3 regions of the Synechococcus sp. W65.1 genome follow, and region 2 is predicted to be linked to each of the others. Evidence: predicted binding sites of a transcription regulator. Region 2 holds the regulator's gene; each other region holds the start of a gene.
What was found. The regulator NtcA, encoded in region 2, controls nitrogen genes in cyanobacteria. The targets are predictions, from matches to a motif close to GTANCNNNNGNTAC.

Region 1: a site for NtcA is predicted at 3,906-3,919, ahead of glnA (type I glutamate--ammonia ligase). Genes of this name have one in related genera too.
Region 3: a site for NtcA is predicted at 3,872-3,885, ahead of NW806_RS07840 (ferredoxin--nitrite reductase). Genes of this name have one in related genera too.

The regions. Positions count from the first base shown of each region.
Region 1 covers NZ_JANSHI010000020.1:11,123-21,260, reverse strand. The annotation lists gene recR (recombination mediator RecR) at 1-539, shown strand, start outside; gene NW806_RS10205 (SDR family oxidoreductase) at 797-1,522, opposite strand; gene NW806_RS10200 (hypothetical protein) at 1,596-2,132, opposite strand; gene glnA (type I glutamate--ammonia ligase) at 2,391-3,815, opposite strand; gene trxB (thioredoxin-disulfide reductase) at 4,099-5,517, shown strand; gene purL (phosphoribosylformylglycinamidine synthase subunit PurL) at 5,527-7,821, opposite strand; gene recG (ATP-dependent DNA helicase RecG) at 7,833-10,138, opposite strand, start outside.
Region 2 covers NZ_JANSHI010000002.1:164,472-174,609, forward strand. The annotation lists gene petD (cytochrome b6-f complex subunit IV) at 1-256, shown strand, start outside; gene leuB (3-isopropylmalate dehydrogenase) at 403-1,518, shown strand; gene ntcA (global nitrogen regulator NtcA) at 1,551-2,222, opposite strand; gene NW806_RS02140 (M61 family metallopeptidase) at 2,397-4,223, shown strand; gene NW806_RS02145 (hypothetical protein) at 4,301-4,894, shown strand; gene NW806_RS02150 (hypothetical protein) at 5,618-6,505, opposite strand; gene psbV (photosystem II cytochrome c-550) at 6,757-7,293, shown strand; gene psbV2 (photosystem II cytochrome PsbV2) at 7,293-7,811, shown strand; gene NW806_RS02165 (LapA family protein) at 7,872-8,354, shown strand; gene NW806_RS02170 (sulfatase-like hydrolase/transferase) at 8,342-9,232, shown strand; gene NW806_RS02175 (AI-2E family transporter) at 9,251-10,138, opposite strand, start outside.
Region 3 covers NZ_JANSHI010000011.1:88,880-99,017, forward strand. The annotation lists gene ntrB (nitrate ABC transporter permease) at 1-772, opposite strand, end outside; gene NW806_RS07835 (CmpA/NrtA family ABC transporter substrate-binding protein) at 906-2,228, opposite strand; gene NW806_RS07840 (ferredoxin--nitrite reductase) at 2,261-3,814, opposite strand; gene NW806_RS07845 (ABC transporter substrate-binding protein) at 3,991-4,890, opposite strand; gene NW806_RS07850 (energy transducer TonB) at 4,923-6,242, opposite strand; gene NW806_RS07855 (TonB-dependent hemoglobin/transferrin/lactoferrin family receptor) at 6,289-8,718, opposite strand; gene NW806_RS07860 (ABC transporter ATP-binding protein) at 8,782-9,615, opposite strand; partial or broken gene NW806_RS07865 (FecCD family ABC transporter permease) at 9,612-10,138, opposite strand, start outside.

The sequences.
Region 1 (10,138 bases), on a different contig from region 2:
CCAAAACCGCTCAGCGGCTGGCCTTGCACTTGCTCAACAGGCCCGCCCACGAGGTCGAGGCCCTGGCCCAGGCCCTGCTGGAAGCCAAGCAAACCGTTAAGCACTGCTCCATCTGCTTTAACTGGTCGGCAGAGGATCCCTGCGAGATCTGCCGCTCCCCCCAGCGGGACCGCCTGCTCTGGTGCGTGGTGGCCGATGTCAGGGATCTCATTGCCGTAGAGCGAACGCGCGAGTTTAAGGGTCTCTACCACGTATTGGGGGGCTTGATCTCGCCCATGAATGGGATCGGCGCTGAGCAGTTGCGCATCCGCGAACTGGTGGCACGGGTGGCGCGGGAGAAGCCCCAGGAGCTCATTTTTGCCCTCAGCCCCAGTGTGGAGGGGGAGGTCACCATGCATGTGGTTAAAGATTACCTGAAGCCGGTTGCCCCCAACCTGCGCATGACTCGTCTAGCTTTTGGCCTGCCCATGGGATCGGAGTTGGAGTATGCCGACGAGGTTACCCTGGCCCGAGCCTTGGAAGCGCGGCAGGAGCTGTAGCAGCAGGCTGCCGGAAGGACTGGCTGGGGAGCTAGTCGGTGAAGCCCAGGATCCAAGCTGCCATAGAGGGGCTCCCCAACCAAAATCAAAGAGCTGGTGAGGCGTTTCAGAATGCGGGTGGCGGTGGCGCCAAACACCCTGCCCAAATAGCCGCAAGCAGCCCCTTGGCTTGGCCAACCCTCCCCTAGCCAAGAGGGGCCTTGCCAAGTTAGCCAGCAGGGATCCCACCTCTAGCCTGGAGGTGCTCTTGGCAAGCTTTAGAGGAACTGATGGCTCTCTGGCTGCAGCACTACCTCATTGGGCACGGCATTGGCCGGCAGGGTGAGGACAAAGCGAATGGCCTCGGCAGCCGTGGCGGGGCTGAGCATTTTGTCCCTTTGCACCTTGAGGCTGATGGGATCCCAGAAGGGCGAGTCGATGCCGCCAAAGTAAAACAGGGTAAAGCGCACCCCAAAGCGCTTTAGCTCATCAGCCATGCACTTGGTAAAGCCGACCACGCCAAATTTGGCAGCACAGTAAGCCGAGGCCATGGCCATGGGGTGGCGACCCAGAATGCCGGGGAAGTTGAGAATATGGCCGGACTTCTGCTCCCGCATGGCGTTGGCCACCAGTTGGCTGGTGTAGAAGCTGCCCTTGAGGTTGACCGCCAGCATCTGCTCCAGGTCAGCGGGGGTAATTTGCGGGGCAGGTTTGAGGATGCCGGCACCGGCGAGGTTGATTAGCACATCGATCCGCCCGTGCCTCTGCAGCGTTTGGGTCACCAGCGCCTCGACCTGGGCGTAGTCGGTTACATCCGTGGGGATCCCCACTCCAGAAGCAGCCCCAAGAGCTACTGCTTTCTCGGCTAAGGTGGCCAGGGGCCCTTCTCGCCGCGCCGCCAGCACTAGATGGGCTCCGGCCTGGGCCAGGAGAGGCACAAGGGCACTGCCAATTCCCCCTGTGGCCCCTGTCACGAGAACAACTGCCTGGGACAACGGAGACACTTCACGTTTCTTAAACTCTTTCCCCCATCATACCTGGGGATCAGCCTTGCTTGAGTGCCGAAGACGAGGGAGCCTAAACGCGACGCAACCGCAGTCGCTGCACCCATTCTTCCCCAAAGCGCAACCAGTCTGCCATTTTTTCTGGAGTCACCAGTGGGTAATCCCGCCAAATGACAAGCTGCGGCCCGAATCCCTCCGCATAACAAGGAGGATGCTGCTCCAAGAAGTTGAGGAAACTGGGATGGAAGCGCAGGCGAATCTTAGCCTCATCTTCTCCGCGCAAAAGGTAGCGGCGAGAAAAGTCGGGATGGTTCTCGAAATTGATATCCTGCATGCCAAAAGCTTTAGCAACGTCGTGGAACAAGGGAACTTCTGGGTGCAGCCGAAAACGAGGTAGCCGTAGGTCTTCGCAATAGGCCCAGAAAACAGAAAAGTAATACTCTCTTCTTCTTCTGGAAGCCTTCCAGCTGTAGTCAAAGATGGCGATTTCGGTTCCATCGTTCAGTCGTTTGAACATCGAGTTGTAGAAACGAGCGCCGCTTCGTTGGAAAAAGCCAGCCTGAAGCAAGCGGGATCGGATCCCTTCGGGTAGCTCCGCCGAGAACGACATTCCCAACCTCCTGGCTACCCGCTCCAAGGCTTTTCGACGCCACTTCTCTAGATAGGTATGCCCCAGATAGATAAGCGCCAGAGGGCCTAAACAAATAATAAGAGCTATAAGCCATTCCATCCAAACCCCCCTGAGTTTGTAAACTCAGCACCCCCACCCAGAGTACCATAGCAGGCACAAAAAAGGGATCCCTCCAGCAAGAAGGGATCCTGTTCAAAAGCCTTGGTCGAGAACTAATGCTTTAGATGAAAACCTCGATTAGGCGTCGAAATAGAGGGCAAACTCGTAGGGGTGAGGCCGCAGGTTAATGGGGTTGATCTCGTTGTCGATCTTGTACTCGATGTAGGTCTCGATGAGATCCTCAGTGAAGACGCCCCCCTCCAACAAGAAGTCGTGATCCTTCTGCAGGCTTTCCAAAGCATCCAGCAGGGATCCGGGCGTGGAGGGGATCTTGGCTAGCTCCTCCGGCTCCAGATCGTAGATGTCTTTGTCGAGAGGCTCGCCGGGGTGGATCTTGTTCTTGATCCCGTCCAAGCCAGCCATCAGCATAGCCGAGAAGGCAAGGTAAGGGTTGCAGGTGGCATCTGGGCAGCGAAACTCCAGCCGCTTGGCCTTGGGGTTTTTGCCCGTTACCGGAATCCGAATGGCTGCGGAGCGGTTGCCCTGCGAGTAGGCCAAGTTTACCGGCGCCTCAAACCCAGGCACCAGGCGCTTGTAGGAGTTGGTGGTGGGGTTGGTGAAAGCTAGAAGGGCTGGTGCATGCTTGAGGAGGCCGCCGATGTAGTAGAGAGCTATCTCGCTGAGATCCGCGTAGTTGCCTTCTTGGTAGAAGAGGGGCTGGCCGTCTTTCCAGAGAGACTGGTGCGTGTGCATGCCGCTGCCGTTGTCGTTGAAGAGGGGCTTGGGCATGAACGTCACCGTCTTGCCGTGCTTGCGAGCCACGTTCCGGATCACGTACTTGTAAATCATCATGTAGTCGGCAGAGGTGAGCAGGTCGGCAAAGCGGTAGCCCAGCTCTCCTTGCCCGCCAGTGGCCACCTCGTGGTGGTGCTTTTCGATGGGCACCCCCAACTTGGCCATGGTTAGCAACATCTCGGTGCGGAGGTCTTGGTGGGCATCGGTGGGCGGCACAGGGAAATAGCCTTCTTTGTAGCGCGGCTTGTAGCCCAGGTTGCCCCCTTTCTCCTCCCGGCCTGAGTTCCAGCGGCCCTCGATGGAATCGACGAAGTAGTAGCCGGCGTTCTGAGTTTGGTCAAACCGTACATCTTCAAAGATGAAAAACTCTGCCTCGGGCCCAAAGTAAGCCGTATCGGCAATGCCTGTCGATTGCAGGTAAGCCACAGCCCGCATGGCTAGGCTCCGAGGACAACGGCTGTAGGGCTGGCCGGTGCGGGGTTCAATGATGTTGCAGATGAGGCTGAGGGTAGGCACTTGGAAAAAGGGGTCGATCCAGGCCGTTTTGGGGTCTGGCACCATGTACATGTCCGACTCGTTGATGGATTTCCAGCCCCGGATGCTGGAGCCATCAAAGGGCAGCCCTTCGCTAAAAGCTTGCTCCGTCAGCATTGAAGAGTGGAAGGAGACATGCTGCCAGGTGCCAAAGAGATCCACAAACTTGAGATCCACCATCTGGATATTGTTGTCGTGGATCATTTGGAGCACTTCTTGTGGGGTGGATGCCATGCCTTTCTCCTAACTTGACTTGGGTTGCGGTTGAAACTAAGACAGGCCGAAAGCGCTCACCCATCCTAGAAAGGCCGACACCAGCTTTTTGTATCTTCTGATACAAAGATGACCTGGTTCCAGCCTTCCCTTCGTCAAAGAGCAGCTCACCGGCAGTCTGCAGGAGAACGAAAATGAAACTGACAAGCCCTGGCCTCCTTGAGGCGGCGGAATCGTGTTAGGCTAAAGCGTAGTCATTACGAGTTTGACTTAGCAGTTCCGTTGCAGAAGGAGAGATAGAGCAATGACAAACCAAGGTCGGGTTGAGAATGTGGTCATTATTGGCTCGGGCCCTGCTGGGTTGACTGCAGCCATTTACGCTGGGCGCGCCAACCTAAAGCCGGTGGTGTTCGAGGGGTTTCAAGTGGGCGGGATCCCGGGTGGGCAACTGATGACCACCACCGAGGTGGAGAACTTTCCGGGCTTTCCCGAGGGCATCAGCGGTCCCCAACTGATGAAGAACATGCGCGCTCAAGCAGAGCGGTGGGGGGCGGAGCTGTACGCCGAGGATGTCACCTTTGTGGATCTCAGCCAGCGGCCTTTTGTAGTCCGCTCTGACGAACGGGAAGTGCGCACCCACAGCCTCATTATTGCCACCGGGGCTACGGCCAAGCGCCTGCACCTGCCTGGAGAGGAGATCTACTGGAACCGGGGCATGTCGGCCTGTGCTGTCTGCGATGGGGCCATGCCCATGTTCAGGGGAGTGGAACTGGTGGTGATTGGCGGTGGCGATACCGCCTGTGAGGAGGCCACCTACCTAACTAAGTTTGGATCCCATGTCCACATGCTGGTGCGCAGTGGCAAGATGCGGGCCAGCAAGGCCATGCAAGAGCGGGTGCTCAACCACCCCAAGATTACGGTGCACTGGCACACGGAGGTGGTAGAGGTTCTGGGCGACGGCCAGCGCCTGACGGGCGTGAGGGTGCGCAACAACCAGACCGGCGAGCTGCAGGAGATGGCGGTAGGGGGGGTATTCTACGCCATTGGCCACAAACCCAACACGGACTTGTTCAAGGGGCAACTGGAGCTGGATGAAGCTGGCTACATTGTCACCCGCCCTGGTTCTGTAGCCACCAGTGTGGAGGGGGTATTTGCCGCTGGGGACGTGCAAGATCACGAGTTTCGTCAGGCCATCACCGCTGCCGGCACCGGCTGTATGGCGGCCATGCTGGCGGAGCGCTGGCTCTCGGAGCGAGGTCTAGCTCAGGAATATCCCGTTGTCCCGCCGAGCCAGCCGGAACCTGCTTCTGCTATCGAGGTAGAGCCTACGGGAGACTCTGCTGTTGAGGAGGCCGGTTTTGAGCAGGAGGTGCAAGATGACCTCGACTTCAACCAGACTTGCCATGAAGGGGGCTATGCCCTGCGGCGGCTTTACCATGAGAGCAATCGCCTGCTGATGGTCAAGTACACGGCTCCCACCTGTACCCCTTGCCATGCCCTCAAGCCAATCCTGAACAAGGTCATCGAAGAGTTTGCCGACAAGCTGCACGTGGTGGAGATCGATATCGAGAAGGAGCCGGAGATTGCCGAGGCCGGCGGGGTAACCTGTACGCCAACGGTGCAGTTTTTCAAAAACAAGGAGCTGGTGGCCCAGGTGGTGGGCGTCAAGCCCAAGTCCCACTACCGCGAGGTGATCCAAGCCAACTTGTCCGAATCAGCCTAGTCTATCCAGCTAGTCGGCAAAGGCACTGGAGTAGGCGGCCTGTATGGCTGCCAAAGAGACCGACAACACGGGATCCCCTTCTGCAGTAGTCACCACTATGGGATCCGCTGGCCCGCCCACCTCTCCTAGAAGCTGCCACTGGCGGGGAAGCTGCGACTCTAGGTAGGCTTCCCAAGGGGAGCGCTGGGCTGGATCGACGGAAACGAGGATGCGGCTGGATCCCTCGCCAAAGAGAGCTAGATCCCAACGGGTAGACGGAGAGGGGATCCAGATCTTGGCTCCTCGTCCGCCGCTGAGGCAGGCTTCCGCCAGCGCCACGGCTAGTCCCCCCTCACTGCAGTCGTGGGCAGAGCGCACCCACCCCTGCCGAATGCCGTGGCGGCAGGCCGCTTGCACCTGCCTTTCCAGTTCCAGATCCACCGGCGCGGGCCGGCCTGTAACTTTCTGGTAAATGACCGCCAAGTACTCACTCCCCCCCAGGCTGGTGACGGCCTGGGATCCCAAGAGGTAGATGAGATCCCCTTCTTGCTGCCACCCCTGGCCACAGATGAATTTCAAGTCCGAAATGAGACCCACCATGCCGATGACAGGGGTGGGGTAGATGGCCTGGGATCCCTTCTCGTTGTAGAGGGAGACGTTCCCCCCGGTTACCGGCGTGCCCAGGGTGCGGCAGGCATCCCCAATCCCCCGACAGGCCAGGGCCAACTGCCAGTACACCACCGGATTTTCCGGGTTGCCGAAGTTAAGGTTGTCGGTTACGGCCAAGGGATCTGCCCCCACGCAGGAGAGGTTGCGGGCGGCTTCGGCCACCGCAGCTTTGGCCCCCTCATAGGGATCCAGGTACACCCAGCGACCATTGCCGTCTACGGTGGCGGCAATCGCCTTGCGGGAAGCCTGCAGGGGTGGCACCTCGCCTACGCCAAATTTTTGGGGGCGGATGCGGATGACCGCCGCATCTCCCTGTCCCGGCCAAAGGACGGTGTTGTTTTGCACCTGGTGGTCGTACTGGCGATAGATCCAGGCTTTGCTGGCCAGGGTGGGGCTTGCCAAAAGCTGTAGCAGCACCTGCTCCCACGCCAGCGTTTTCTGGGGTAGGTGGATCCCTTGCCGGTCGCAGGGGGGAAGGGTACTGGGATCCCATTGCCAGGCTGCCTGCACATACTCTGGCGGCTCTGGCAACACGGGACGGACGTATACAGGGGTATCCTCCGCCAAGGCCCGCGCCGGCACTCGCACCACGCAGGATCCCTGGTGCCAGATCTCCACCAGCGGCTCGGCAATGACTTCCCCAGCCACGCTGGCCTGCAGGCCCCAGCGGTGGAAGATCTCTATGACCTCTGCTTCCCGGCCTTTCTGCACCACCAGCAGCATCCGCTCTTGGGACTCCGAAAGGAGGTATTCCCAAGCTTCCATGCCGCTTTCCCGGGCCGGCACCCGGTCGAGGTCGAAGCGGATCCCCACCCCTCCCTTGGCCGCCATCTCCGCGGTGGAGCAGGTGATCCCGGCAGCGCCCATGTCCTGCGCGGCCACCACTGCTCCTGTGGCAAAGGCTTCCAGGCAGGCCTCGATGAGACATTTGCCGAGGAAGGGATCCCCCACCTGCACGGCTGGCCGGTCTTGGTGCGCATCTTCTTTCAGCTCGGCGCTGGCAAAGCTGGCCCCGCGGATCCCATCCCGCCCGGTGGTGGCGCCGACATACAAGACAGGGTTGCCCACCCCCTGCGCTGCCGACTTCACCACCGCTGGCGTCTCCAAAAGCCCCAAAGCCATGACGTTGACCAGAGGGTTGCCGCTGTAGCAGGGATCCACGGCCACTTCCCCCCCCACCGTGGGCACTCCCACGCAGTTGCCGTAGTGGGCGATCCCCTCCACCACTCTGGCCATCAAGCGGCGGTTGCGGGGATCCGTCAGCGGCCCAAAGCGCAGGGAGTTGAGCAGGGCAATGGGGCGGGCGCCCAGGGTAAAGATATCGCGTAGGATGCCCCCCACGCCGGTGGCCGCCCCCTGGAAGGGCTCCACGGCTGAAGGGTGGTTGTGGGACTCGATCTTAAAGGCCAGCCAGTCCCCATCCCCCAAGTCCACCACGCCGGCATTTTCCCCCGGCCCTACCACCACCCGCTCGCCCGCAGTGGGAAAGTTTTTCAGCAGAGGGCGAGAGTTCTTGTAGCAGCAGTGCTCCGACCACATCACCCCAAACATGGCCAGCTCGGTGGGGTTGGGATCCCGGCCCAGTTGCTGTTGGATCTGTTGATACTCCTGGGAAGAGAGGCCGTGGAGCTTCAGCTCTTCAGGGGTAGGGGGCATAGGCACCAAGGCTAAGTCAACAAAGCTGGCCCTAGAAGGCGGGCCTGGCGTTCTTCCAGTATGTGGCGCAGGCGGGGCCACTGCTGCAGCTCAGGGTCTTGGGCAATCAGCTGCTCTGCCGCCTGGCGGGCCAACTGCAGCACCTCTTGGTCGTCCATGAGGCTGGCCAGGGCAAAGTCGGGCAGCCCCGACTGGCGGGTGCCCATCACTTCCCCTGGGCCCCGGAAGCGCAGGTCCATCTCGGCAATGAAAAAGCCGTCGTGGGACTGCTCCAGGACTTTGAGGCGGCGCAGGGCCTCTTCGCTTTCGGAGGAGGTCATGAGGATGCAATAGGCCTGGTCGGAGCCCCGCCCCACCCGTCCCCGCAGTTGGTGGAGCTGGGAGAGGCCAAAGCGCTCGGCATGCTCTACCAGCATCACCGAGGCGTTGGGCACATCCACCCCCACCTCCACCACCGTGGTGGAGACAAGGATATCCAGCTCCCGCCGGCGAAAGGCCTCGATAACCGCCTCTTTCTCGCTGCTGCTCAGGCGCCCGTGCAGCAGGCCCACCCGGAACTGGGGGAAGACTTTCTCCTGCAGGCGCTGGTGCTCTTCAATGGCTGACTTGAGATCCAGCTTCTCCGACTCCTCAATCAAAGGCAGCACCACGTAGGCCTGCCGTCCCTGGGCAATTTCCCGCTCGATAAGCCGCACCACCTGCAGGCGATCCCCCGGTCGAGCTACCACCGTATGCACCGGCTTGCGCCCCGGGGGCAACTCGTCAATCTGGGTTACGTCCAGATCCCCGTGCAGGGCCAGGGTGAGGGTGCGGGGGATGGGCGTGGCTGTCATGGTCAGGACATCGGGGTGATCCCCTTTTTGTTGCAGGGCAGCCCGCTGCTCTACCCCAAAACGGTGCTGCTCGTCGATGACTACTAAGCCCAGGTTGCGAAACTGCACCGCCGGCTGGATGAGGGCATGGGTGCCGACTACCAGGGGCAGCTCCCCGGTTTGCAACTGCCGCAGGATCTCGCGCCGCTTGGCGGGGGGTGTGGAGCCAGTCAAGAGTTCAACGGGCACTTGCAGTTGGCTGAGCCACTCCACCAGCTTGCGGTAGTGTTGCTCGGCCAGGACTTCGGTGGGAGCCATGAGGGCCGCCTGCCAGCCGGATTGAATGGCTGCCAGCAAGGCCGCCACCGCCACCACCGTTTTGCCGGATCCCACGTCCCCCTGCAGCAGGCGGTTCATGGGCAAGGGATCCCGCAGATCCGCCAGGATCTCATCAATGGCCCGCTGCTGGGCCGCAGTAAGCTGGAAGGGCAGGATTTGGTAGAAGCGATCCAAGAGCTCCCCTCTGGCCGGCTGGTAGCGAGGTACAGCCTGAGCTTGGGCGCGGTAGCGCTGCCGCCGCTGCAAGAGGCTAAGTTGCAGATAGAAAAACTCGTCGAACACCAGCCGCCGCCGGGCTTGGGCCAGCAGCTCTCGCGTTTCAGGAAAGTGAATCTGCTGCAGGGCAAGGGGCAAGTCCAAAAGCTGCAACTGCCGCTTTAGGTTCTCTGGCAAGGGATCCTCCACCAAGGCGGCTGCTGGCAGGGCAAGCTGGACGGCCTTGCGCACCAGATCGGCGGGGATCCCTTCTGAGAGCGGGTAAACGGGCAGGATCTTGCCCAGCTTGTCCGGATCCTCGCCCTCTCCCCCCAGCACCTCCAGTTGCGGGTTATCCAGCGTCAGGCCAAAGCGGCCTTTCTTCACCAAGCCACTGGCCGCCACCACTGCTCCCTTGGGGTATTGCCGCTCTAGGGCTGCCTGCCAACTGCGCTGGGCAAATTGCCGCCCGCTGTAGAAGCGGCTGAGGGTGACTATGCCGCTTTTGTCGGCAATCTTGAGGTTCAAGATGGTCAGCAAGGGGTTCTTGGGGCTGGTGAAGCAGCTGCAGCTTTTCACCGTCCCCACCAGGGTGACCGTCTCCCCCACCTTGGCCTGGCGAATGGGCACCCGGCGAGAATAGTCCAGGTGATCCCGTGGGAAGTAGTAGAGGGCATCGCGCACAGTATGCAGGCCCAGTTGCGCCAGCTTCTCCGCTGACTTGGGGCCAATGCCTTTGAGAAATTGCAGAGGCTGCTCCAAGCTGAGGCCCTTGGGCGGGGGCAAAGCAGGGCTGGGTGGGGCGGAGTGGGCTTGTTCTTGCTGCCGCCGGAGACGCTCCAGCCAGCGACGGGTTTCTGCCACCAGGTGCTGCCGCTCCGACAGCTCTAGCTGGGGGTAGAGGCGATAGCGGGATCCCAGCTCCCGCCAGCGCCGTCGGTCATCCCCATCCAGGCTCCAGTGGGAAGGCG
Region 2 (10,138 bases):
TCCCGAGTGGTACCTCTACCCTGTGTTCCACATTTTGCGCGTTGTTCCCAGTAAGCTGCTGGGCATTGCCCTGATGTTGGCTATTCCCGTGGGCCTTTTGTTTGTGCCTTTCATTGAAAACGTCAACAAGTTCCAGAACCCGCTGCGCCGTCCAGTGGCGACGACGGTGTTTTTGATTGGCACTTTGGTAACCCTGTATCTAGGCATTGGCGCCACTCTGCCGCTGGACAAGTGGGTTACCCTGGGCCTGTTCTAGAGAGCCGAATATTGATAACTCTAGGTGCAGCAGGCTGATGGCCAAGCTGCACTTTTTTTAGGGGAACTTTCCCGGGGGACTTTTCGGCAAACCTGTGGGCAAGGGGATGGTAATATCGCTACGCACTCCTCTTGCGGGGACCGCCCATGAGCGTTTCTTCTTCTGCTGCTCAAACCTATCGGATTACTGCCCTAGCCGGCGATGGGATCGGCCCTGAGATTATGCAGGTGGGTCGGGCAGTTTTGGACGCCGTTGCCGCTCAGATGGGGTTTTCCCTCCAGTGGCAGGAGGGCCTAATTGGCGGAGCAGCCTACGAGGCCACGGGGGATCCCTTGCCCCCGGAGACCTTGAAAATGGCCCAGGAAAGCGATGCCGTTTACTTGGCAGCAGTTGGCGACTTTAAGTACGATACCCTGCCGCGCCAGAAGCGACCGGAGCAGGCTTTGCTGGGCTTGCGGGCCGGCTTGGGGCTATTTGCCAACTTGCGGCCGGTGAAGATCTTCCCCCAACTGGTGCAAGCCTCCTCCCTAAAGCCGGAGGTGGTTGCTGGGATCGACCTGGTGGTGGTACGCGAGCTCACCGGCGGCATCTACTTTGGTCAGCCCCGCGGGATCTTCGTCGATGCCCAGGGGTCCCGCCGCGGCGTCAACACCATGGCCTACAGCGAGGCCGAGGTGGATCGTATTGCCCGCGTAGCTTTTGAACTGGCCCGCAAGCGACGGCGCAAGCTTTGCTCGGTGGATAAGGCCAATGTGCTGGAGGTGTCGCAACTGTGGCGGGAGCGGGTTACCGCCATTGCCGCCGAATACCCTGACGTAGAGCTTTCCCACCTCTATGTCGACAACGCGGCCATGCAGTTGGTGCGCTGGCCAAAGCAGTTTGACGTCATCCTGACAGAAAACCTCTTTGGGGATATCCTCTCCGACGAGGCGGCCATGCTAACTGGCTCCATTGGCATGTTGCCTTCTGCCTCTCTGGGAGCTACCGGCCCAGGCCTCTATGAGCCAGTCCATGGCTCAGCTCCGGATATTGCCGGCCAAGACAAGGCCAACCCCATTGCCCAGGTGCTTTCTGGGGCAATGCTACTGCGCTACTCCTTGGATCAGCCCCAAGCTGCTGACCGCATCGAACAGGCCGTCGAGGCGGTTTTGGCCCAGGGCTACCGCACCGCCGACATCTACTCGGAGGGGATGACCCTGGTCGGCTGCCGGGAAATGGGGGAAAAGATCCTGGCTGCCCTGGCTCAGCTGCCCGCCTCCTAGCAGGTGTCTCTCAGCCGTTGAGAGCTGGCCCCCTAGGTAAAGCGATAGCCAAGCTGGATGGGGTCGTGGACAGTGATCTTCTTCTTGTGGATAGAAATGTAGTTTTTCTTGCGCAACTCTCCCAAGAGACGGGTAATGGTGACGCGGGTTGATCCGATGGCTTCGGCAATAGCCTGGTGAGACAGCTTGAGGTCGATGGTTACACCATTGGGGCCAGGCACCCCGAAGTCGCGGCAGAGGATCAACAAAAAGCTAACTAGGCGGGAGGCCATGTCGCGGTGGGCCAGGGTTTCAATCATCATCTCTGTCTGCAGGATACGGGAAGCCAAGCTCTTAAGCAGCAACATGGCCAGCTCAGCGTTCTCCCGTACAGACTTTTCCACCTGTTCGATGGGCAGAGAAAGCAGCTCGACGCGAGTAAAAGCTACGGCGTGATAGAAGCGGTCGGAGCGCTGCCCGGTAATGAAGGAGAGCACACCAAAAATACTGTTCTCCCGCAGGAGGGCAACGGTAATTTCTTCCCCCCTTTCGTACACCCGCGAGAGCTTAACCGCCCCTTTGACCAAAAAGTAAACCCGCTCCGCCGGATCGCCGGGGAGAAAAATGGTCTTGCCGCGTTCATAAGTCTCGATAACCGGAGGATGGCGAGATCCTCCTAACTGCTTAAAAGCTGCAATGAGAGATTTTTCTGCGACGGCCACCACGAGATTCGTCAACCTTTCAAGGTCAGTTTATCTCTAGGATCAACCCCAGAGGTTAGCTTGGGGCACCTGGATCGAGCTGCCCACGACTCGAAGACTACCCTAAACTTAAGAGGCTCTGCCTGGATATCTTTGTAGCAAGAGCTACGTTCCTTTGTTGCGACAAGGGAAGGTTGTATGGGGATCCCGCCGGCTGAGGTTGCCACCCCTTCTCGCCCTGGCCGTCAGCACTTTACGGTGCGGATGCCAGAGCCAGCCAGTCACCTCTTGGAGGTGGAGCTGCAGATTCGCGAAGTGGAACCAGAGGTGCCCCTGCGGCTGCGGCTGCCAGTGTGGACGCCGGGATCCTACCTAGTGCGGGAGCATGCCCGCCATGTACAGGAGTTTCAGGCCCTGAGCGAGCAAGGGAGCCCTTTGGACTGGCGAAAGGTTGATAAAAACACCTGGGAGGTAGACCCACCTGGGTGTTCGGCGGTTACAGTCCGCTATCGGGTCTATGCCTATGAGCTGACGGTGCGCACCAACCATCTGGATCTCACCCACGCCTATTTCAATGGGGCGGCGCTCTTTCTCTACGTGCCTGGCCGCGAGCGGGAGCCCTATACGCTGACCGTGATCCCTCCCCACCCCGACTGGCGCATTGCCACCAGCCTGCGGCCCCTGGCCTCTCCTTCCCCAGGGGATCCTAGCGCTGGCCAGTCTTTCTTTGCTGAAGACTACGACGAGCTGGCAGACAGCCCAGTGGAAGTGGGCTTGCACCAGTTGCGCTCGTTTGCAGTGGAAGGGATCCCGCACTACTTCGTGGTCTGGGGAGCGGGCACCCTGAATTTGGATCAAGCAGTGGCCGATGCCGAGAAAATTGTCCGAACCACGGCAGCGTTTTTTGGCGGGCTGCCCTACAACCGCTACTGGTTTATTGTGCATTTGTCGGCCGGGGGATTTGGTGGCCTAGAACACAAGTACAGTGCCACCCTCAACTATTCTGGACTAGAGCTGCATCAGCCTCAGTCCTACCGCCGCTTTTTGGCGCTGCTGGCCCATGAGCTTTTCCATGCTTGGAACGTCAAGCGGCTGCGCCCTCTAGCTTTGGAGAAAATTGACTACAACCAAGAAAACTATGTGGACTGCCTCTGGTTCTGCGAAGGGGCGACCAGCTACTACGAAAATGTTATCTTGCTGCGAGCAGGGATCCTCAGTGCCAAAGAGTTTTTGCAGATCCTATCTGAGCAAATTAGCCGGCTACAGCGCACGCCAGGTCGAGTCGTACAATCGCTGCAGGAGGCCAGTTTCGATGCTTGGATCAAGCTCTACCGTCCTCACGAAAATAGCCTCAACAGCCAGGTTTCCTATTACCTCAAGGGCGCTTTAGTCTGCTGGCTGCTAGATCTGCACATTCGCCACCTTTCAGGGGGTCGGGGATCCCTGGACACGGCCATGCGGGATTTGTGGCAGCGCTTTGGCCGGTTTGAGAAAGGCTATACTAACCAGGACTTGCGGGAGGCCTTTGAGCGAGCAGCCGGTGTCGACCTTGGGCGCTTTTTTGCCGCCTACGTGGAAGGCACGGAAGAACTGGACTACGACACCTACCTCCATCCGTTCGGCCTCACCCTCAAGGCCCACTTTAGCCGCCCCAACCCTCCTCCCTACCTGGGCCTGAACTTCAACGGCGAGGGCAACCGCATCAGCGCCGTCGAGATAGGCTCCCCGGCTCAAAAAGCAGGCATCTGGGCTGGCGACGAGCTGGTGGCTTTGGATGGCTTTCGGGTAAGCGCCGCCACCTTGCCGGAGCGCCTGGCAGCCTATCAGCCCCACCAAACCATCTGTCTTAGCGTCTTCCAAGGCAATCAGTTAAAGCACTTTTGGATCCCCTTGGATCCACCCCGCCCGGATGTGTACACCCTCGAGGCCTTGCCTGAGCTCACTCCCGCCCAGAAAGCGCTCCAACAAAGCTGGTTGGGATCCCTGCTCGGCTCTTCGGGACAAGATACGCCTCTTCTTGCCTGAGAATCTTGAAACAGGCGGGTAACCTAAACCTAGTTAACCTAGGCAAAAAGTAACAATAGGGGCAAGGAGCCAATCTGATGGACCTCGTTTTGGCTTTGTTAATTGGAGTGGCTGTTGGTTTCTCATTGGGTGTTTACGTTGCCCGCCGTTACAAGGCCAATCCTAGACTAGAGGCCTGGCAGCGAGAGGTCATTAGAGAGATATCTTCATGGCTGCTGGGCCAAGAACTCGACAAAACCTTAATCAAGTTAGGAGAAGGATTGGCAGACGAGACTTCTCAGAGGTTACAGTCTATCCAAGCTGATCTTGAAGAGTTCAGGCTGCGTCTTCTAGAAAGTTATCAAAGTTTTCTGCAGGTTTGGGGTAAGGATCTTACGCAGGCTATATCTGTAAAGCTAGCTGAACATAGTGAGCAGCTCAACAGTCAGCAAGCTATCCTAGAAAACTTAGTGAAAGAAGCTAGAGGTATCTATCAGCAACTACAGGTTGCTCTTAAAAAATCTTCCAGATTAGAGATATCCCAAGCTACAGATCAAAACTCTCAAAAAGATCAGGATGCCATCCATAAAACAATAGAGAATAGTCTACCAGACGATGTACCGAGAGATAAGGAAAAAGTAGCTGCTTCTAACATGCTAGAAGTTGACATATCGAAGATAGAACTTTCTTAAACTCGAAAAACATAAAGATCAGAAGCATAGATATGGAGGAAGGGGAGTAGAAGCTAGTCAAATAGCTGACCTTATGGGTAGTCAGTACTCTTTGATCAAAAGATTCTATGGAATGATTAAGTCAAGTATGAACAGCGGAAACTCTTTCTCAATAAACCTTAGAGACGAACCTCAACAAGTAATTGGCACAACTTGCCAGGTTGCCACAGAGCTATACAAGATTGCATTTTTGGAAGAGTATAGATACTTCAGAGCGCCCAGGTGTCTGCTAGTAGCAAGAGCCAGCAGATCTCCACAAGCACTGAATTTTCTCTCAGGAAACTGGCTGGAGAGATACGTTAGGAATAGGTTGATTTGCCTTGCTAAAAGGCAAACTGGAAAGATTGATTTTCTTACATAGCAAATGCCAAAGTTACTTTGTCAAACGGAGATGATTTTGAGATGGATCTTCTCTTCCACGTTAATGATCAATTTTACTGGGTAGAGTCGAAGACAGGTGAGTACCAAGATAAAGTACAAAAGTCTTCCAAGATTGCTTCTGACCTTGGTCTTCAGAGAAACCAAGCCATCATAGTTTTGACCGACGTTAGTCAAGATGCAAAAACCAGTCTATCCTCTCTCTATCATTTGTCGTTCATCAGTGTTGATGAGGTTGAGGCTACATTTGAGAGGATCTTAAAAAGTCACCTTCGAGAAGTCTGAAAGGCACCCAAGAGCATTAGCTTAAGCCACAATTTTGACAGCTTGTTCCATACACCACCAGGGATCCTCCGCAAAAGCCGGCATGGGCGTGCTGCCCGCCTTGCCCAGGATGGCCAGCCGAACTTCCCGATCCAGCCGGGATCCCGATCCGTAAGGATCCTCAGAAGGGGGCTCCAGTCTTTGCCCCAGAGGGGGCATTGCCATGATGCCCGGCTGCATGCCAGTAGTGCTGACCCAGATTTTGAAGCGATCCACCGCTGTCTCTGCCTCTTCGGGCAGTTGCATCTGCAGCAGATAGCGAGGGCCAGAGCCGACCAACACGCTTTCGCTGGGGCGCAGGCGAGTAGGAAAGTCCGGCTGGTAGGGATAGACCAAGCCGACGCTGCACTGCCGTTCGTCAAAGACTGTTACACAGACATGCACTGGGGTGAGGGCCTTATTGCGCAAGGCGATGGCGAGGTTGCGGCCTGCCTGGATTTGCAGCTGGCCTTGGGGGTCCCGCGGCAGGGGTCTGACCTCGGCGGGCCTGGAGCCGCTGGCTGGCGTTTCCAGTTGCAGAAACTCCACTTCCAGGACATTGCTTAGGGCGTCGCTAGCCGGTTGCAGGTTGAGGAGGTTGTCGAAGGCGGCCACGTGCTCCAACAGCCGCACAAGCTTGCGGGGCAGAGCCTGCAGCTTTTTCACTGGGATGCGGAAAGCCGCCAGGGCCACGTCTTCTCCGCGGCGGTAGAAGTAATAGGTTGCATCCGGCAGCATCTCTACCCGCAGAGCCGCCGTTTCCGGTTCAGTGTAGGCCAGAAGCGGCGAGGCCGGCAGAGCCGCTACCAACTCGTCAACAGAGATCGGCACTTGGCTGGGATCTGCACAGGTGAAGGCCACCCGCAACGGCTGGAACCGGAAAGATGACATGGGCAATCCTAGAACTCGGCTCCAGAACCTCCAGATCGGCAGGCTAAGCTTTATGCTAGCTGTTGTCGCAAAGGCCAATCCTAGCTGCTGGAGATCCTGAATTTGCAATTAAACTTAACACTCCAATGAAGGGAAAGGGAAGCCAAAATCCTGTCTGCAAGTGATCCCCAATGGTCTATCCTTAGATCCTGGTGTCGGGTTTGTCGCTGGAGCAAAGCTGACGCCGTTTTCGAAGTCATTGATGGAGACCCATGTTTAGCAAATCCTTTTCTTTCCAGAAAGCGCTGGCAGCGGCGCGTCGGCGGCTGTTGATTTGCATTCTGGCGCTGGGGCTGGCTGGGTTTGCTGGGTGGCCGGCCCTGGCAGCTAGGCAGATCCCTCCGGTACCCCTGTCGCCAACTGAAACCATTACTTTTACCGAGGCGCAACTGGCCCGCGGCAAGCAACTTTTTAACAAAACCTGTGCCCAGTGCCATGTGGGGGGTCAAACCCTTCCCAACCCAGATGTGACCTTGAAGCTTGCGGATCTGGCGGGGGCAACACCTCCTCGCGATAACGTGCTGGCAATCGTGGACTACATCAAAAACCCAGTCACCTACGACGGGGTAGAGTCCCTGGTGGAATACCATCCCAACACGCAGCTCTTGAGCGAGTATCCCCGCCTGCGCAACCTTACCGAGGAGGATCTGAAGTTAATTGCTGGCTATATCTTGGTTCAGGCCAAGACGGTGCCCGGCTGGGGCGGCACCAAGAGCGAATCCCACAGTGACCTTTCGGCCTATCTCTGATGCCTGGGCAAACTCAAGGGACCAAGCGGTGGCGGATCCCTCAGCCGGCCTGGAGGTGGGCGGGGATCCTGCTCCTAGTTTGGCTGGGGTTGGCTAGCCCAGCGCTGGCCCGCGTGGATCCCTACGTGAGCCAATATCTGCGGGCAACTGGGCCGGTGGAGCTGCCCTGGGATGCGGAGGGACACACCCTTACCTTTACTCCGGAGCAGCTGAGCGACGGGAAAAACCGCTTCCAATCTGCTTGCTTGAACTGCCATGTGGGCGGCTCTACCCTGCCCGCTCCCAACATTTCTCTCTCGCTGAAAGACTTGCGTGGTGCCACTCCGCCCCGCGACACTATCCAAGCTCTTGTCGAGTACCAGCGGGATCCCCGCAGCTACGACGGCAGCAAGCCTAGCTACGGCTGCCGCCCTGTGCCCCCCTCTTGGATGGATGATGAGGCGCTGCGCAACCTAGCTGCCTTTATCCTCAGGGCCGCTCAAGTGGCCCCCGGCTGGGGATCCAACACCTTCAACTAACCCCGTCCTGCCCCCCGCCAGGGATTGGTGGTAGCCTAGGGGAGAGGGAAGGTTGAGGTCATGCTCCAGAACATCCGCTCCCTGCTCCTAGGGCTGTGGATCCTGGCCTTGGGGATTTTCCTGGTCCAAAACTGGGGATCGGCAGCGGTGGTTGTTGTAGCTGGGCAAGCTGGCCCTGCTGTACCTCTGTCGCTGGTGCTCTTGATGGCTTATGGAGTAGGAGTGGGCTTGGGATTTTTGTACGTGGGGTCTTGGCAGCTACGCGAGCGGGCGTTGCAGCGCCAGGCCATTCGCAAGCTCAACCAGCTCCTCGACCGGGTGCGCTTTTTGGAAGCGCAGCTACTTCCCCCCGACCACTATTTGCCACCAGATTTGCCGGATCCTGAGACAGGCCGCTATTCCTATTCCAATATCCCGCCGGAACGCATTCGCGATCCTGCCCCCGAACCCAGCGAACCTGAGGACGATGCAGCAACAACCCCCAGCTGGCGGATTGTCCGGCGGCCTTACTCTGCTGAAGAGGAGGAAGAATGGGATTCCTAAACTGGTGGAGATCGTCTCCAGCCCCCGCCCCTGAGCCCGCCCCCGAACCCCAGGGGCAGAATAACTACCTGCTCATCGTGCTAGACAGTTGCCGCTTCGACAGCCTGCTGGCGGCTAAGCCCAAGCACTTGCTGAAGCTAGGTCCTCTGGAAAAGCGCTGGAGCTACGCTTCCTGGACAGCTCCTGCTCACTACAACCTGCTCATGGGCCTGCTGCCCCATACCAGCCCCACCCACGTTTTTGCCTCCGAACACTACAAGCAGGAGTATTTGCGCTACAACGAGCGCCTCGGCACCCGGCAGCCGATTGAGTTCAAGCACCTGCTGCCTCACCTCTACCTGCCAACGCTCCTGAAGCACCAACTGGGCTACACCACCCACGCCCTGGTCTCCATGCCGGTGCTCAATCCCAGCACTCTGCTCAATCGCGACTTCGATTCCTACCGTCTCATGCCCCGGCACAACGACATGGCGGCTATGGTGGAGCAGTTGCGCTTTGATCCGGATCGCCCTAGCTTTTACCTGCTCAATGTAGGCGAAACTCACTATCCCTACGCCCTGCCCGATGAGGATCCCAGCGCGTGGCCCCACATTTCGGGGGTCAACGGGGTGCTCAAGCGGCTGGATGAAGGGAAAGAGGAGGGGATCCCTTTTTTCAGCGCCGCCCAGTTGGAGGAGCTGCGGCAGCGGCAGATTGAGGCGGTGCGCTACTTAGACGGGGTCTTTGAGCAGCTGTTCGATCTAGTTCCCAAAAACACCTACATCACGGTTACAGCCGACCACGGCGAACTGTTTGGAGAGGGGGGCTACTTCGGCCACGGCCCCATCCACCACGAAAAGGTGTTGGAGGTGCCCTTTATCGAGGGCAAAATTCGCTAGGACAATGCCTATTGGAAGCTAGACCTCCTGGATCTCCTCCCGGCGAGTTTCGAGGGGGCTTTTGCCGAGGGAGGTCACCTTTGCCGTCAAGTCCAACCCCTCTTCGGCGGCCAACTCGGCGGAACGGGCCACCTCGTAGAGACTCTTCACCACGCTGCTGAGGGGGATGGCAACGATCACGCCCAGGATGCCCCCCAGCTGTGCCCCCGCCAACAGGGCAATCAAGATCCACACCGGGTTGAGGCCAATCAGCTCTCCCATCAGCCGGGGAGCGATGACCCGATCCTTGATCTGCTGCACGATCAGGGAGACCAGCACCACCTTGAGGCTGAGCCAAATGTCCTGGAAGGCCAGCAGCACTGCTGCCGCGCCAATACCAATGAAGCCCCCTACCAGCGGGATCACCTCCAGCAGGCCAATCAAGAGGCCAAACAAAAGCCCAAAGGGTACTCGCAGCAGCCCAAACGCTGGCACCAGCATCAGGGCCATCATGAACCCCAACACCAACTGGCTGATGAGAAAGTTCTGAAAGCTGAGCACCAGGGCTTCGCCGATGCGCGGCCCCCAGGGCTTGGGAAAGAGGCTGAGCAACCCCTGCCAAAACTGGCCCCCATAGAGCAGCATGTAGAAGGCCAACACCAAGACCAACACCAAGTCGACCACCTGGTTAAAGGTGCCTAGGAGGATGTCGAGGGATTGGCTGGCAATTTTTTCAGCACCGGCCTGCAGGCGGCTGAGGAGAGTGTTCACCAGCTCCGGCTGGCCAAGGTTGATGTTGCGCTCGGCAGCCCAGAGGCTAATCTGGCCAAGCCAATGTTGTAAAGTATCCACCCACTCAGGGATCCGTGCCCCCAACTGCACCACCTGCTTAGCCAGGAGGGGCACAACGGCAATCCCCACCAAAAC
Region 3 (10,138 bases), on a different contig from region 2:
CCAGCCAAGACAGGCCCACCCCAATGCGCAAGCCAGTAAAAATGTAGGGCACGGTTGCCGGGAAGACGATCTTGAAGAAATACTTCCAGCCAGACAGACGCAGAATTCTGGCCACATTGCGGTAATCCTGTGGGATCCGCTGCACGCCAGCGATGGTGTTGATCAAAATAGGCCAGAGGGCAGTGATGAAGATAACAAAAATGGCGGAAGGATTGGCATCGCGAAAGGCGGCCAAGGAAATGGGCAGCCAGGCTAAAGGTGGCACTGTGCGCAGCACCTGAAAGATGGGATCCAAGGCCTCGTAGAGCCAGCGGTTAACCCCAATGATCATGCCGCCCACGACCCCCACCAAGCCGGCCAGGGCAAACCCAATGAACACCCGCCGCAAGCTGGCCCAAATTTGCCAGAACAGCCCTTTAGCATTGCCACCATAGTCAAAAAAGGGATCTTTAATGAGGGGATCCCAAGTGTCCTGCCAAACTTGGAGAGGTGTGGGCAAGTTGGCTCCCGGCCGGCTATAGGCAATTTGCCAGAGAATGAGCAGGATTAGAATGGCCGTGGCGGGCAACAGAATGCGGCGCAGCACCTTGTAAACCTGAACCCGTTGCCGCCAAGCAAAGGTAGAGCTAGCGGGTGAACCAATGCCGGCGTTGGCCTGAAGAGCAAAACCTGGGCCAGTTTTCAGCAGCCATTGTCCTAGGCCAGCCAGTAGGGAAAGGAAGATCCGCAAGAGGTGGTAGCTCAACTTTAGGGCGGATTCGGGAAGTCTCATAGTCTACTAGGAGTGAGGTTGAAGTTAGCTTAGAGGGATCCCAAGAGAGAAGGGGTTCAACTTGAACACTCTAGGTAGAAGTTGGCGGATCCCTTCTCTCCTGGGCAGTTACCAACTCAGGCAAGTCAGCAAGTTAGGCCAGCTTCTTAATCGCCAACTTCTCCAGATAGGCGGCAGGATTTTCGGGATCGAACTTCACCCCATCGAAGAAGGTTTCCACGCCGCGGGAGGTGCTGGGGGGAATAGCAGCCTGCTGGCCAATGGCTTTGGCGGCCTCGCGCCAGAGATCTTCTCGGTTGACCTTATTCACCAAAGCTTTGGTATCGGTGTCAGCAGGCAGGTAACCCCAGCGGATGTTTTCCGTCAAGAACCAGAGATCGTGGCTCTTGAAGGGGTAGGAAGCACTATTTCGCCAGAACTTCATCAAATGGGGGCTGTTCTCAACAACCTTGCCGGTGCCGTAGTCGAAAGTGCCTTTGGCGCGGCCCAAGATATCCGCTACGGGAACCCCCAACCAGCGACGGTTGCTAATGATGCGGCACATTTCTTCTTTGTTTTCCATCTGATCGCACCAGATCTGGGCTTCTAGGATTGCTTTCAACAGGGCCAGGGTGGCTTTTGGGTGCGCATCTGCCCAGTCGGCCCGTAGGGTAAAGGCCTTTTCTGGGTGGCCGTTCCACAGCTCGCCGGTGGTGATGGCGGAATATCCCTCTTTTTGGTTCACCAGTTGGGCGTTCCAAGGCTCGCCCACACAGAAAGCTTGCATGGTCTTGGACTTCATGTTGGCCACCATTTGCGGAGGCGGCACCACAATGAGGGAAACATCGCGAGTGGGATCAATCCCGCCTGCCGCCAGCCAATAGCGCATCCACATGTCGTGGGTGCCGCCGGGGAAGGTGACCGCACACTTGGGCTCTTTGCCGGCTGCTCGCAACTCGGCAAACTTGGCTTTGAGGGGGGAACTATCCAAGCCAATTTTCAGATCCCGATATTCGTTGGAAATGCTGATGCCTTGACCGTCGAGATTTAAGCGGGCCAGGAGGTACAGGGGTACCGGCTTGCCGTCAGTAATTTTGCCCGTGGTGATGAAGTAGGGCATGGGACTGAGAATGTGCGCCCCATCGATGCCGCCGGCGGCGGATCCCAGCACCAAGTTGTCGCGGGTGGTGCCCCAAGAGGCCTGCTTGACCACCTCCACGTCTTTCATGCCGTACTTGGCAAAAAACCCCTTCTCTTTGGCAATGATGAGGGGGGCAGCATCGGTGAGGGCGATAAATCCCAGCCTGACCCGCGTGGTTTCTGGGGTATCAGCCTGAGCTACCCAGTAGCCCTGGCCCAAGGATTGGGATTGGGCGCGGGGGATCCCAGCCGTAGCTGCTCCAGCTGCAAGGGCAGCTGCTCCAGCCAAAAACTGGCGACGGGAGATGGGAGAGGAAGTGTTGAATAGCTTAGACATCACAACCTCCAAAATTTCGAACGACGAACTGCCTAGTAGGTCATCAAGGGGGAAGCAGAGGTCTGAGCAGCCGAGGGATCACGACGCGGCCTGGCCCCGAAGTGCTCAATCAGTAGCTCCACCAAGACGGGCTTGAGGTCTTCGCAAGGGATCCCTTGGCGCACGCATTCGCCCAGCTTGGCGTCTTTGCCCACTTCTCCTCCCATGTAGATGTCCACCGCCTCCACCGGCTTGCCGTCCTTGCGAACGGTGGTGCCCATGAGGCCAATATCGGCCACCTGGGGCTGGCCGCAGGAGTTGGGACAGCCTGTCCAGTGGATGCGCACCGTTTGAGGAATCTCCAGCTCAGCTTCCAGCTCTTCCATCAGGGCCACGGCGCGGTTTTTGGTCTCGATGAGGGCAAAGTTGCAAAACTGGTTGCCCGTACAGGACACCAACCCCCGCTGCAAGGGTCCCGGGTTGGGGGAGAACTTTTTCAAGAGCGGCTCTTGGAGAAGCGGCCCCACCCGCGAGTCGGGCACATTGGGGATGAGCACGTTCTGCTCCACCGTTAGCCGCAGCTCTCCGGAGCCGTACACCTCCGCCAAGCGAGCCAGCTCCCTCATCTCCGGGACGTTGAGCCGCCCGACGGGCACGTGCAGGCCTACAAAGTTAAGGCCCAGTTGCTTTTGGGCGTGTACTCCCAGCAGATCCCGCTTGTGCCAGACCACCTCGTCTTTTTCCGCCGCTCTGGGCAGAGGGTGGCCAATCTGCTGCTCCACCGCCACCCGAAACTTCTCCAGGCCCCACTCGTCAATGAGCCACCTCAGCCGTGCCTTTTGCCGGTTGGCCCGCAGGCCGTGATCCCGATAGACCAGCAGCACCGCCTCACATAGAGGAACCACATCGCGGGGATCTACCCAAACGTCCAGCCCGATGGCCTCGGCACAGCGGCGGGCCGAAAAAAAGCCTCCCACCAAGACGTTGAAGCCCAGCTTGCCCTCTTTGAAAGCAGGCACAAAAGCCAGGTCATTGATCTCGGCATGCACCGAGTTGTCGCGACAACCGCAGATGGCGATGTTGAACTTGCGCGGCAGGTTGGTGAAGGAAGGGTTGCCCTCGCCGTTGTTGGTTACCATGTCCTGCACTTTGCGGGTGAGGCCACGCACGTCGATCAGCTCATCCGGGTCGATACCGGCCAGAGGGGATCCCGTGATGTTGCGCACGTTGTCCATGCCTGACTGGATGCTGGTCAGGCCCACCTCCTTGAGTTGCCGCAGAACCTGAGGCATGTCCTCAATGGGAATGCCCCGCAGTTGCAGGTTTTGCCGAGTGGTGATGTCGGCTACGCCATCTTGGCCGTAGGGGCGGAGGATCTCGGCCAACTTGCGCATTTGGCCGCTGGTCAGGATCCCATTGGGCAGGCGCAGCCGCAGCATGAACTGGCCAGGGGTGCGCTTGCGAAAGAAGATCCCCAGCCACTTGAGGCGGTGATCTCGGTCGTCTTCGGGGATGTTCTCCCAGCCCATTTGGGCAAAAGCTTCCAGCTCGTCCTTAACCGCCAGCCCATCCTTCTCGCTTTTAAGGCGTTCAAACTGGTTCGCCATGATCGCTGCCGTGGGATGAACGCCGCCTATCCTAGCGATGACGAACCATTGACTTTGGTAGTTGGCGTTACACTTCTTAACGAGCTATGCGATTTCGGCATAGCTAAGTTGTGGTTTATGCATAGGAGAGGGGGATCCCCTTTCCCCTGCTAGGAAAAACAGCGTTTACTGCCCCTCTATCCCACCTTCAAAAGAACCCTAGCCAACTGCTCGCAGGCAACTCTAATTTTCTCCAAGCTACCGGGATTGACCAAGCCGTAGTAGTCAAATCCATAAACTTTCCCAGTTTGGACGGCTTGCAACCGATTCCAAAAGGGGCGGGAACGGAAAAACGCCAAGGGATCCGCCGCCTCCGGGTTGACCACCAGCAGAACTTCTGGGTTGGCTTCCAGGATGCGCTCTGCCGAAAGGGTGACGTAGCCCCGAAAAGGCCCTTGGCTTTGCAAGGTAGCGGTGAGATTGTCCGCGCCAAAGCGTTCCAGCAGATCCCCGGCCCAGCTTTGCCGGTTGGGAGAAAGAATCGGCTGGGTGCCCACCAAGAGCAAGGTTTTGGGTCGAACGCGGGGCAGTTCCTGGGGCAAAAGGGATCCATACTGCCGCAGCAAGGGATCGGGATCCGCCCCCAAAGCAGCAGCCAGGGTGGCAATCGTCTCTTCCAAAGCAGCCCAACTGTCCACGCGGGTGAGGTAGGTGGGGATCCCCAGCTCCTGCAGCCGTTCTGCCAGAGCCTCGTGAAAGCCACTGGCCCCCACCACCCAGTCCGGTTGTAGGGCCACAATCTGCTCCAGGTTGGGTTGGTTGCCCAGCCCCAGGCGGGTCAAGCCTTGGAAGCGGGGATCCTCCTCCAACAAACGACTGGCAGGGATCCCCACCAACCTATCGGGGGCCAAGCGATAGAGGATATCGGCAGTCAAGGTGGTGAGGCTGACTACCCGACGAAAAGGACTCTGTCTTGCTGACAGGAGTGGCTCCTGAGGGATCCGACCTTGGGCTTGGGCCAAACGCCCCATTCCCCAGGCCCCCACGCTGGCCAGACCAAAGGCAAACAGTTGACGGCGAGAAAGACGAGACAGCATAGACAATCTCCAAAACAATTCCCAAACAGCAATCAATTGAGGGTGAACTGGATGGGCACCACCACCCAAGACTCGATGGGGACGTTGTTTCTCAAGGCCGGGCTGAATTCCCACCGCTGCACCGCCTCCTGCGCTGCCCTATCCAGGGCGGGAAACCCACTGGAAGAGGCGATCTCCACCTGCTGCACCTGCCCCTGGGCATTGACCTTGGCCCGCAGCAGCACCTGCCCCTGTTGGCCGAGACGGCGAGCTTGAGGGGGGTAGGGGGGCGGAGGATTGCGACCGGGGATCGGGCGGGCCAGGATGTCCGGCTGGGGGTTGGCAGCCACTGTCGGTGGGGAGGAACTGGGGGTGGCAGGTGTTGGGGCAGAGGAATGGGGTTGGGCTGCACCTATACCGCCAGGTGTCCCAGTTTCAGGATCCCTTGGCCCCAATCTGCTCTCGCTGCCGGGGGAAGGCGGAGCGGCGGCAGTCTTTACGCTGGAACGGATCCCTTGGATCAAGGGGGTAAAGCGGGGCAGAGGGGTGCTTGAGGTAACCGGGGCGGAGGTGAGTGGAGTCGCTGTAGAGGTGGGGGTAACCGCCGGAGTTGGGGTGGGCTGTTGTGGCGGAGGAGTGGGTTGCGGGGTGGCTGTCGGTAATGGGGTCAGTGGAGGAGTAGGGGTGGGTTCTGGCTTTGCCGTGGGAATGGGTGTAGGGGTCGGTGGAGGCGTAGGGGTCGGAGTTTGCAGGGCCAGCAAAGATTCAGCCTCCGGGATGGCTGGCATCTCGATCTCTTGGGGCACAGGCTCCGGTGGGGATAGATCGTCTGCAGGGGGCGATTCCGGGGCCGGGCCGGGCGGCTCTGCTGTTGGCTCTGGTGGGAGAGATTCTATGGATTCTGAATCCGGTTCGAGCAACTGTGGCTCGGGATCCTCCAGCAAAAGCGTGACTGGGATCCGGAGTTCTGCGTCTGATAAAGGCCGGGATCCCCACCAAGCCAGCCCCAGCAGCGCCATCAGGTGCAAGAGGAGGGAAATCAACCCCTCCCAGCGCAGCGGTCGGGGATCCCTGGCTCGCAGGTGGAGGACGGTCCCCGGCGGCTCTTCCCCCTCCTGGCAAGCTGTCCAGAGGGCAGCCCAGCTATAGCCGGCCACCCAAGCCTCTTGCAGCAGCTCCTCGGCACACTCCAGCCAGCCGCTCTCTCTTGCGCCAGCCCAAAGCCACAACGCCAACCAAGCCAGCCCCGCCTCCCAGGCCATGCCCGCCTGCTGCCAATACCACCCCTGCAGTCGCCACAAAAGCTGGGGACAGGACTTCCGAAGAAGAGAGAGGGATCCCTTGGGGGTGCGGGCAGGTGGCTCGGCAAGCATCGGTTAGAGCAGGATCCAGAGTAAACACGGCCTCGGGTCTTGGCCCCTAAAACCGGGTGGAAAAACTGAGCGCAGCATGCCGTCCCGGCTGGGCCAGCCGTTCCACTTCAGGGCCGACAAAGAGAGAGCGGGTTTCGGAGTAGAGAAAATACTTTTCATCAAAGAGATTGAACACCCCGAAATTCAATTGCCAGTTGTCGTCCAGGTTGTAGTAGCCCAGCAGATCCACCACGGTGTAGCCCTTGGGCACAAACGGAATTTGAGGTGGAGCGTTGGGGTTCGGTTGCACTACCTCCCGTTGCGGGTCGCGGGGATCCGCCACCAGCGTGGCCACCAACCTGGCTCCCCAGATCTGGCTGGGATCGTCGTAGTGCAGTCCCAGTACTGCCGTCAGTGGCTCAATGGAAAGGAGGGGTTTGTTTTCGGTGAGGTTATCCCCCACCGCCCAGGCAAAGCTGCCATTGAGGCTCCAGCCGGTCAAATCGGGGCTGAAGAAGTACTGCCCGGTGGCTTCTACACCATAGATGCGGGCCCGACTGACGTTCTGGCTCTGAAAGAGAGTCACCGGTGGAGGTGGCGGGCTCCCTGGCGGGCCGGGGGGTGAAGGCTCGGATCCCACCGCCCGGAAAGCCTCGATAAAGTCGTTGTAGGTGTTGTAGTAGGCGGCCAAGCTAAAGCTGGCCTGGGGGTAGATCCCCCGCAACCCCACTTCAAAGCCTTGGCTGGTTTCCGGTCGCAAGTTGGGATTGGAAAGGGTGCGGTAGCGGAAGAAGGGGCTGACCAGGTTGGTGAAGCCGCTGTTGATTTCGTTGTACTGAGGGGCCCGAAAACCGGTGTTGTACTGGGCCGTAAAGGTGAGGTTGGGATTAATCCTCCACACCAGGCCCACCTTGGGAGAAATGGCATCGGCAAACAGGCTGGCGGCTTCTGCCCCACTTTTCAAGAAGGCTTCGTCAGGGCTGGGGGTGAGGCGGTAGGTGTCGTAGCGGATGCCGGGGATGAGGGTAAAGTTGCCGCCCCCAAAGTCGATCTCATCTTGCAAATACAGCCCAAAGCGCACGGTATCGGAGTCGGGAAAATCTTTGGTGGGAAAAGTGTCCGGGGGGATGTTTTGGGTGACTGCCCCGGTCAGCAGGTTGGTTTGGAAGCGGTTGCGGGGACGTTCGTTGCGGGTGGTGGAGATCTCCATTCCATACACCAAGCGGTGGGAGAGATCCCCGGTTTGGAAGCGGCTCTGGGCCTGTACGCTGGCTCCCAGAATGTTGCTGACCAGCTCGTTGAAGGTATCCCGACGCACAGGCACGGGCCGACCTTGTACCGTGAGGGTGCGTTCTTCCACGCTGGGCTCCTGGGTGCGGGCCGGCTGGTAGTAGATCTGGACGGTGGCCAGCTCAAAAGCGGGGGTATCGGGGTTGGCGTAGCGATATTCCAAGCTGAGGCGGCTGCGCTCGGTCTCAATGGTCTCCCTGAAAAAGCGGATGCTGGGATCCAGGTTGCGGGGCGAAAAGGTGGTGGTGGTGCGGTTGTTGAAGTATTCCGCCGTCAGGGTGAGGCTGTCAAAGGGACTGAAGCGATAGACCAGCTTGGCCAGAACATTGTCTCCCTCCACCGTCTGCCGATCCTTGAAACTGGGATCCGCTTTAATATCCGGCTCTCTGGCGTCGCGGCGAGTGTAGATGAGCAGGGCCTCTAAGTTATCCTGCCGACCCGCCAAGCTAAGGGTGTTGACGTACCCTTGGTTTTTGCTGTCGTACTGGCTGGACAGGCCCACATGGCTGTCCCGTTCCCCCAGCAGATCGGCTGGATCCAGGGTGGTGTAGGTCACCACACCCCCCAGCGCGTCGCTGCCGTAGAGGGTGGAGGCGGGGCCGCGGATAATTTCTACAGTTTTCAGGGTCTCCAGCTCAAAGGTATCCCGGCCAATGGTGAAGGGGCCGAAGGAAAATCGCTCCGGCTGGCGGATCCCATCCACCTGGATCAACACCCGGTTGGCGTCGAGGCCGCGGATGTTGAAGTCCTGCAGGCCGTAGCGAACGCTGCGCCGCACGCTTACCCCCGGCTCGTAGCGCACCAGATCCTGAATGTTTTGAACCAGCTCCCGCCGCAACCGCTCCCGGTCGATGACGGTAATGCTGGCGGGTGAGTCGGCCAAAGTGCGCTCGGTGCGAGTACCGGTTACGGTGACCTGTTGCAGGTTAAAGATCGGCGTGCCTTCCTGCTGGAGAGCCCGAAGTTCGGCCTGTAGCCGCTCCACCTCTGCCTGATCCCCCCGCCGGCGAGCAGCCTCTATTTGCGCCTCCAGCTCCCTAATCTGCTCTTGCAAGGTGGTCGGCGCAGGAGTGGCCTGGGCCAACAGCGGCGGAGTTGTCGAATCAGGGATCCGGGCATTGGGCTGAGCCTGGGACAGGGATCCCCAGCCCACTCCCAAACTCAACCCCAAACTCACCACCCGCCACCAACGACCGTTCACGCGCATAACCTCTCAGACTCCTCAAATCCACCCCAGGAAAAACTCACTCCAAACCGGACAAACCCTCCCTCAGCCCCCTGACACCGGCAGGGAGAGGAGCCTTGCTGCCGCTGGAGCTGTGCTGCGCAGGGGGCAAAGCTGGGGCCCTACCGGAGTCGAGATCCACTCCACCTCCAGGCCAAACACCTGTCGCACCCGGCTGGGGGTCAACACCGCCAAGGGAGACCCCAGGGCCTGCATCTGGCCGGATCCCAGCAAGGCAATCTGCTCGCTGTAGCGAATGGCCAAATTCAGGTCGTGCAGCACCGTAACTACCGTCAGGCCCTGCTCCTGCTTCAGCCGTTGCAACAGCTCCAGCAGCTCCAGTTGGTGGCGCAGATCCAAAAAGGTGGTGGGCTCATCCAACAGCAACACCTGCGGCTCCTGCACCAAAGCCAACGCCAGAAAAGCCCGTTGCCGCTCGCCCCCCGAAAGGGTTTCCACCCGCCGCAGCGCCAGGGATCCCAGTCCCGTCTGCTCTAGAGCCCACTCCACCCGCTGCCAATCGGCCCGCGTCAACTGCCACGCCCACCAGGGCTGGTGGGGAGAACGCCCCAGACTGACCAATTGCCGCACCGTTAGCCCTGCCGGGATCCTCGGCTGCTGCGGCAAAAGAGCCAACTGCCGGGCCACCTGCTTTGGAGTGAGTTGAGCGTGCAGATCCCGACCGCCCAAGTACACGCGCCCAGCTTGGGGAATCAGAACCCGACTCAACAGTCGCAGCACCGTCGATTTGCCCGAACCATTGGGGCCGACAATGCTCAGCCATTCCCCCTTTTGCACGCTGAAGCTCACTTGTCGCACCACCGTCCGGGATCCGTAGCCCCCGCTCAAATCCTCGACCTGCAGGATGGGCTCTCTCATCGCCCTGCCCCCTGCTGCCACAGCAGCCAGCCGAAAAAGGGAGCCCCCATCACAGCGGTGACAATCCCCACCGGCAGCTCTATCGGGCCCAAACGGCTCAGGATGTCGGCACCGCTCAGCAGGGTCGCCCCTGCCAAGGCAGAAAGGGGCAACAGCCAGCGGTAATCGGATCCCACCCCCTGCCGCACCATGTGGGGCACCACCAAACCGACAAAGCCGATCAACCCCCCCACACTGACGGCGGTTGCCGCCAGCCAAGCCGCCACCAGGCCAATCACCACCCGCGTCCGCGCCAGAGGGATCCCCAAGCTCACCGCCATCTCTTCCCCCAAGCTCAGCAGGTTTAAAGCCCGCGCCTGCCCCCATCCCAATCCCAAGCCGACCAGGATATACGCCCCGGCCACCTGCACCTCTGGCCAGCCCCGCCCGCTCAAGCTGCCGATCAACCAGGTGAGAGCCACCTGCACCCGGTCATCTGCCATCAACAACAAGGTGGAGCTAATGGCCCCAAACAGGGCGCTGA